DNA from 2 places in the Bacillus salitolerans genome. Region 2 is predicted to be linked to the other one. Evidence: riboswitches for the same ligand, from Rfam matches in the RefSeq annotation. Region 2 holds a riboswitch; the other holds the start of a gene.
What was found. A riboswitch is a leader RNA that binds a small molecule or an ion and turns the genes downstream of it on or off. The one in region 2 is predicted to bind cyclic di-GMP.
Positions count from the first base shown of each region.

Region 1 (4,207 bases), on a different contig from region 2:
TAAACTTAGCTGTTCAATTTTCCCCTCTACCTCCTCAAATACTACGTAGTTTTTCGTATTCGAACAAGAAAATCCTAGTCGTATAAGGGCTTTAATCGAATCGAATTGCTCATGTAACTGTTTATAAATCTCAATGGCTTTCATCAATTGGCCTGATCTCTCGAAGCTATACCCCATTAAAAGAAGCATTGCCTTGGGTGGCATGCCATCCAGATACTGTTCATATATATGAACAGATTTTTCAATCATTTCTACAGCCTTTATATAGAGACTAGCTCGAAAGCTTCTTCTTGCCTCGATTAAATAAAAGAGCGCTGCTTTTCTCCAATTTCCATTTTGACTATAATGATACGCAACCATCGAGTAGTGTCTTCCATCTATTAACTGCATGGCAAGCTCGTGATGAATGGAGTCTTTTTTCGTTTCATCAATCGTACTTTCTACAAACTCCCTAATCGTTAGTGATGGAAATTCATAATTCGTCATTAATCTCAACAACAAGCCTTGTTTTTGAATAGATTCTATCGCTTGTAACACCTTTTCACTAGACTCAACACCCGCCACCTTGGCAATCATCGATAAAAAGCTGTGATGATTCACGATAGGTATTTGAACAAGAGATAAAACCTGATAGATTCGTTTCTCCTCTTCTAATAACAACTGTATTTTATGATTGATCATCAGTTCATCAGATGGTGGTAAGGATAAAGCACGGATGTTCTTATCCACTAAATGCCAGCTGTAATGCTGAATATACAGCTGCTTTGTATCAGCTAAATAATGAACAAGCTCTATTGTCTTTGTCAAATTCTTATTGGAATAGTGGTACAGCCGTTCTATTAATTTTTCTTGTAAGAAGCTTGCCTTTCCAAAAATAGATAATAAAAAATGAGCATACTCACGTAACGGTAAAGGTTGAAGGTCTATCCCTTCTTCATAAAGCTCACCTAGTTCATGAGCCTCACCAATCCCAATTACACCTAACACAATTTCTTCTAACGATAATAATCGTTTTAATATCGAGAGTGAAAAAGGATCCATCCTTTCAGCTGAGTAAATACCAAACACGATTCTCGTTTCAGATATTGTTAGAAAGTCAATAAAGAAATCAACAAGAAACTGTTCTGTCTGGAGTAAAGAGAAGGCTGGTGAATCCTGTGACTCTAACTGATGCTTATAAACAGTTTTCAGTTTAGGAAATACTTCTGCTAAACCAGGTAAATGATTTAATATAGGATGAAGAATCGGCCGTGCAATCGATATTTTAATTATTTTTGTCACAAGCTGCTCAATGACTGAATATGGAGTGTCATCTGCTCTTGAAACATAATAATCAATTTGCCCTGAAAAGTCTTCGGTAATTTCAAAAAATAGGCGCTTGCGCCCGCTTCCCGTTGGGCCACTGATCAGAATACTTTGTGACCTTCCTTCAATAATCGAACGGTTTAGTTTTGAAAGAATCTGTAACTCTTCTTTTCTTCCAATAAATTCAGGCGAGTATAAATAGTGGGAGCCATACAAGCATGTATCTGAGTTTCTTTCTTGATGATCCTTCCCTTGAATTCTTTGAAGTTCATTTATTATTTGTCCTACCCATTGCAGCCTACTAACTGGACGTTTATGAATCATCTGTAGAACTAATTTCTTTAAATGAAAAGGTAGATCCATTTGTTCAATCGTTACATTATTCTGCTTTGTCACCATGTTATTTGGATTTGTGCCAGTTAGTATTTCATAAAACAAAATCCCCAGATTATAAATATCTGTACGCATATCAAATTTATTTAAATGGTACAGCTCTGGAGCGAAATAAGGATAATGAGGTCTTTGCATTCCGTGAAGTAGTTCATATGGTGATTGTGTATAAAGCGGCATAAATCTAACTTCATTTCCTTCAGTTATCCATACGTAACTAGGTACAATCGCTCCTTGTATTACACTTTCATGATGCAAAACCTCTAATTGAATGGCTATTTTCTCAAGGATTCTAATCGTATCCTTAAACGTCTTCCCTTTCATATATTCGTGCAAAGTGACCAAATTTTGGTGATTCTCATACTCCACTATCACTTCGCCCTGTTGACAATAAACCTTTCGAATTGGCAGAAAAGACGAATGGCTCTGAGCAAGAGATTTTAACCTGAGTTTAATATGTTCTTCGCCAATAAAGGTAGTCATCGTACTCGGTATCACATGAAGCAAAAGTGGGGTATGCTGCCTATCAAAAGCTGTGTATGTTTTACCTAAACCATCGTCGTGTTCTACTTCCTTAAGTAGTTTGTATTCACTTGAATCTACTATTCTCACCACTTCACATCACAGTCCTATCATAAGATTTATAGATTACAATCCAAATCAATTATCACAAAACTATGCTAGTCCCTTGTTTCTTGGCAGCATGAGACTACTTAATTTTTTATGTACAGAATTTATTGAAGTTTATCATTTGATTTTTTGAAGAAGAAAAAAAACACCCTAAAAAAGGGTATTTGCTGAACTAGATTGCAACTGGCTGGCTTATCTAATGATTTAGCCCCTTTAGTTTTGCGTCCCATCCTTTAGAATGGTTTGCCTCTATATCGAGTTTTCGGACATTTCTAACGTTTTTTTCATTATATACTATCTCCGTAAAAAGCACTAGGATAAAACGACTAAATATTAACAATTTTAGTGTTTTATCCTAGTTATGGGACTGTCTATTTTAATTTTGATCGTAAGAATGCATCGATAAATGGATCTAAATCTCCATCCATCACACTCTGGGTATTTCCAACTTCATAATTGGTGCGATGATCCTTAACTAGCGAGTATGGGTGGAAAACGTATGAACGAATTTGACTTCCCCAACCAATGTCCTTTTGTTCGCCACGGATTTCATCCAACTCAGCTTGTTGTTCTTCAATCTTCTTCTGATAAAGCTTTGCTTGCAGCATTTTCATCGCGCGTTCGCGGTTTTTAATTTGTGAGCGCTCCGTTTGACACGTCACCACTGTGTTTGTTGGAAGATGCGTAATACGAACGGCAGAATCGGTCGTATTAATGTGCTGTCCACCAGCTCCACTTGCACGGTACGTATCAACCTTTAAATCTTCCGTGCGGATTTCAATATCAATTTCATCATTAAATTCTGGCAATACATCACAAGATACAAAGGATGTATGACGGCGTCCAGATGAATCAAATGGAGAGATACGAACTAAACGGTGTACACCTTTTTCTGCCTTTAAATATCCATAAGCATTGTGACCTTTTATAAGTAACGAAACACTTTTTACCCCAGCTTCATCTCCAGGTAAATAGTCAAGCGTCTCTACTTTAAACCCTTTGCGTTCTGCCCAGCGCGTGTACATTCGTAGGAGCATTGATCCCCAGTCTTGTGATTCTGTACCACCAGCCCCTGGATGTAATTCAAGAATCGCATTGTTTTTATCATATGGTTCGCTCAACAATAGCTGAAGCTCAAATTCATTGAATTCCTTTGTTAAAGATTTAACCTCTTGAATCAGCTCTTTAAGAAGATCATCATCATTTTCTTCCTTCAACAGCTCGTATGTCATATCTAAATTTTCATATGCATCATTTAAATCATTAAATTGATTCACAAGATCTTTTAACCCATTTGCCTCGTTGATGACGGTTTGAGCGGCTTGTTGGTTATCCCAAAAGTTTGGTTCAACCATTCGTTCGTCAAGCTCACGAATACGTGCCACTTTCTCTTCTAAGTCAAAGAGACCCCCTAAAGTCAGCTAAACGCTTTTCCATTTTTTCAAGTTCATGTCTGATTTCTACTAATTCCATTGTGTTCACCTCATAGAACCTTTTCTATATATTTCGTGAAGAAAGCCTATGCCATACGACATAAGCTTACTTTCCATCCTTATAATATGTTAGCTTCCGCAGCATTGCTTATACTTTTTACCACTTCCGCAAATACACGGATCATTTCTCCCGACTGTAACACTTTTCACAACCGGCTTACGTTTTGGCTTTTGACCATCAGCATTTGGAATGACGGCTTGCCCTTTAGCCACTTCTTGTCGCTCAAGGTTATTGCGAATTTGTGCCTTCATAATATACCTGGAGGTCTCTTCCTCAATCGATTCAACCATACTTTCAAACATCGCAAATCCTTCCATCTGGTATTCACGAAGTGGATCAATTTGTCCATAAGCACGTAAATGAATTCCTTGGCGAAGCTGTTCCATCG
Region 1 covers NZ_JBHUEM010000011.1:42,632-46,838, forward strand. The annotation lists gene ACFSCX_RS09230 (diguanylate cyclase) at 1-2,307, opposite strand, end outside; cyclic di-GMP riboswitch class I at 2,501-2,583, opposite strand; one part of gene prfB (peptide chain release factor 2) at 2,697-3,725, opposite strand; one part of gene prfB (peptide chain release factor 2) at 3,727-3,798, opposite strand; gene secA (preprotein translocase subunit SecA) at 3,888-4,207, opposite strand, start outside.
Region 1: it holds a riboswitch for cyclic di-GMP, as region 2 does, so the genes downstream of both, ACFSCX_RS09230 (diguanylate cyclase) here and ACFSCX_RS07670 (hypothetical protein) in region 2, are expected to answer to the same signal.

Region 2 (4,207 bases):
ATATTATAAAGCTGATTTATCAGACTGGAACCTCAAAATCTTTGGATTGGTTGAGTGCCCAATCACGTATACCTTTGAAAAAATACTAGACTTTCCGTCCGTAATGACAAAGAATGATATACATTGTGTGACAGGCTGGTCAAAGCTTGATAACGGATGGGAAGGTGTGTCAACGGAGATTCTTACGAAAGAGGCAAAACCATTAGCAGAAGCAAAACATGTAATCATCCATGCAGAAGAAGGCTGGACAACGAATTTGCCGATTCAGGATTTTTTACATGAGACGAGTCTTGTGGCACACTCCCACAATGGTAACAGTCTCACGCCTGAGCATGGATATCCGTTAAGGCTTGTCGTTCCACATTTATACTTTTGGAAAAGTGCAAAATGGATCAGAGCCATTGAGTTTGTTAAGGAAGACAAACCAGGTTTTTGGGAAAAGAACGGGTATCATATGTATGGGAATCCTTGGAAAGAACAAAGGTTTACGTGGGATTAAATAAATAGCCTCAGGATTTTGGGGCTATTTATTTATTTTTTATCCCTTGGATTCTGCTCTTCAGCCATCTCCATTCCATAAGCTAATCTTTCATTAAAAGCAGACCTTTGCGTTTCTTGTGCTATAGGACTTCTTCTCAACATATATCGATGAACGAATAGCTCTGAAACAGCAACAAAGCTGGCGGTAATGATACTTCCCCATGCAATTTGCAGGTAGCTATGAAGAAGAATGCTACCGAATATCCAAACAGTTACATACGCAAGGAAAAAGTCAGAAATGATAGCGTTAGCATTACCAATTCGAGGCAATAATATTTGATCACCTATAAAGTATGAAAAGACGGTAAGTAGCAAGCTAAAAGACAATATATCTACAAAGGAAGCCTCGAAAAATAAATCTAGCGCGATAGTAAAGATAAGGACACTAGAAATAAATTTCATCAAAAGTACAGGTAGATGACTCATGCTTTTCCTCCTAAAAAATTGCTTTTCTTAAACAGTATTTTTCGTTAACTATTATTGTGTTGTATTTATGTATGATTCATACTAATTTTGTTAGAATACTTTCACGTTGTATGGAAGAAAATGCTTCCGAATTATTGGAATAGGGGAAGAAGTACATACGTTTTACTACAATGAAAAATAAATAACGACAAATAGATAGGGAGACAGAAGATTGAAACGACTAATTTTATTAAGTGACCTACATCATAAACAAATAATCGAATTGCGAGGATTATTGGCAGATTGGATTACCACTTCATTCCAAAGCTGGGGTATATCACTTCACAGTCTGATTTAAGCAGAAAATACTTTAATGTGGGTCGTACCTATTTTAATGAAATCGGGTTCAAGGATATTGTATATTTTGAATTAGATGTAGAGTATACCCCTTCACTTACAAACGAATTGCTTAATAGAGAGGCAATTTTTTTGTCAGGTGGTAACACATTTATATTTTTAGAGAATATAAGAAAGCGAGGATTCATTCCACTGCTCCAAAAATATGTGGAAAATGGGGGTATTTTAATCGGTCAAAGTGCCGGCAGTATTTTAATGTCTAAGACAATTGAAATGGCAACCTTTCTCGATGAAAATGTTTCCAGACTCAATAATATTAATTCCTTACATTTAGTTGATTTTGAGTTTATGCCACATTGGGAAGGAGATTCAAGGTTGATCTCACAATTAGAAAACTTGAAAAGTCATCATCCAATATATGCTTGTAAAGATGGAGATTGGATTAGTGTAAATGGAGAAGAAGTACAACTCCATGGAGAGATCATAAAGATTGAAAAAGGATATTGAGGCCGCAGTGACACTCTCTAGCATACTTTCTAGTACTTTTTACTCGGGATAATTTAACTATTTTTGGTAGAATTTGCTGAAAATTGTTGAAGAAATATGTCTTCCGTTTTATGATTCAAGTATAATAGGTAAAAGGCAAACTTATTGAAAAATAAGGACGCAAAGCTACGAGTCTAAGGTTGAATAAGCTATGATAGTCGGGCTGCCAAAAAGAATGAACTTATCTGGTTAATTGGAACCAATCACCGGTAAAGTCCACTAATCTTTTTGGTGGGCTTTTTTACATAACATATTTTTTTCATAAAGGTGGGAGCAATTATGACGGTTTTGTTTGGCTCAATTGAATACTTTCAAAGTGAAATTATTTCCTTCATTAATGGTAATGGTGTAAATGAAATAGAGGAGGATAAGCTTTCAATATTATTAAATAGGTTGCAAAATGAAATATTTTCTGATTTTATATGTGAAGAAAATATTCGATCAGAATGTATGCGAAACCTGTCAATTGCTTTTGAAAGGTTACTACATAAACAAGATATTTGTGTAGGTAGGTTATCTCGCTCTAACTAGCGCTAAGACCCCCACTTCCTGTGGCAACGTCTGTGAGACTCACATCTACAATCAGTGGAGGATGAGGAAAACCTCCAATGATGGAAGTTTCATACTATGAAACTTCCAAATAATTGAAAAGAATAATAAGGTAGAGTATAGTTAAGATGGACAGTGAGAGTGATGCTCATTTCTATACAGATTATGTTCAAACAAATGAATAAAGCTATTGTGCACAGATGAACTAAACAATAGAAGTGTTAGTCATAAGGCCAAACAAAGTGTAAGGTGTATCTCTAATCTTATATTTGTTGTGGCCTTTTTAGCGTCTCCGTAATACGAACAGAAAATACTATTGGTTGTAGAAGGGATAAGAGAAAATGAATACCAACTTTACTGACGATTTAAGGGATGCTCTTTTCGTCTTGGATAATAATTGGAATTTTATTTACATAAACCAGGCTGGTGAAGAATTACTGTCTCGAAAAAAGGCTGACCTCATTGGAAAACTAGTATGGGATGAATTTGAGGAAACCGTTGACTCAACATTTTTTCATCAATATCATCGAGCTGTAAATGAAGGTATTACTGTTGAGTTTGAAGAGTACTATCCACCGCTAAATGAATGGTTTGATGTAAGGGCCTATCCGAATAATGAAGGATTGGTCGTACATTTTCGTAGTATAAGTAAAGCAAAGAAAGCGTTACTGAAGACAGAACAACATTACGAATCATTATTTACTTTTCACCCGGATGCGGTTTATTCATTTGACTTAAACGGAAACTATCTTTCGGTCAATAAGAGTTTTGAGAAATTATTTGGTTATTCAAAGCAAGAGGCTCTAAAGATGGACTACAGAATTCTGCTTTCTACTGAGGATAAAGAGAGTGTAGATTATTTTTTTCAGCAAGCTTCTAGAGGTTACCCTCAAAGCTATGAAGTTACATGTCTGACAAAAGATGGGGATCAAGTAGAAGTTGCTGTGACTAATCTACCTATAGTCGTAGATCAAGAGATAATCGGGGTTTACGGAATTGCTAAAGATATAACCGATCGTAAGCTTATTGAACAAGAGCGACAAGAAAGAGAAGCAAGGTTAAATCAAGCATTAACCATTGCAAAGCTCATAAGCTGGGAGTTGGAGCTGAAAAATAATTATTTTTATTGGGAGGATAACGTTTCTACAATAATTGGAAGACAATTGAAGGTAACGAAACTGAAGTTTCTTGACTTCCTTCAAATCGTTGAAGAAACTGATATAGAAAAGGTAAAAGATCATTTTACAAGAGCAACAGAAGGAGAATCGTTAAACTGTCAGTGCCGAATAAGGCTAGATAACGGGGATATTAGGTTTGTAGAAATCACAGGAGAAACATTAGTAAATGAAGAGGGACGAATAACGAAAATTGTTGGTATTATCAAGGATGTAACAGAAAGAAAAAAAGAACAGGAACAACTCGAAAAAAGTGAAGAATTATACCGGGTTATTTCTGAAAATTCACAAGATGTTATTACATATAGTTCTCCTGATGGAACGTTAACCTATTTGTCACCAGCCATTCGCTCATTGTTAGGGTATGAGGTAGATGAACTATTAGGAAGAAGAGGTATTGAGTTTGTTCACCCAGAAGATAAAAAAGATGCAGAAAAAAGGTTATTAAAGGATCAAGAAGTCATTACAGTACGTTATAAGCATAAGGAAGGCCATTACGTATGGATTGAACGTTCTAGTAAGTTAATAAAAAATAAATCAGGGGAAATCGAAAAAATATTAGCAATCGGTAGAGATGTGACAGAGAGAGTAAGGGCGAGGGAGCTCATGATAAAATCAGAGAAGTTGACTTTAGC
Region 2 covers NZ_JBHUEM010000008.1:5,202-9,408, forward strand. The annotation lists gene ACFSCX_RS07655 (sulfite oxidase-like oxidoreductase) at 1-499, shown strand, start outside; gene ACFSCX_RS07660 (YndM family protein) at 532-966, opposite strand; gene ACFSCX_RS07665 (Type 1 glutamine amidotransferase-like domain-containing protein) at 1,249-1,809, shown strand; cyclic di-GMP riboswitch class I at 1,934-2,019, shown strand; gene ACFSCX_RS07670 (hypothetical protein) at 2,128-2,379, shown strand; gene ACFSCX_RS07675 (PAS domain S-box protein) at 2,739-4,207, shown strand, end outside.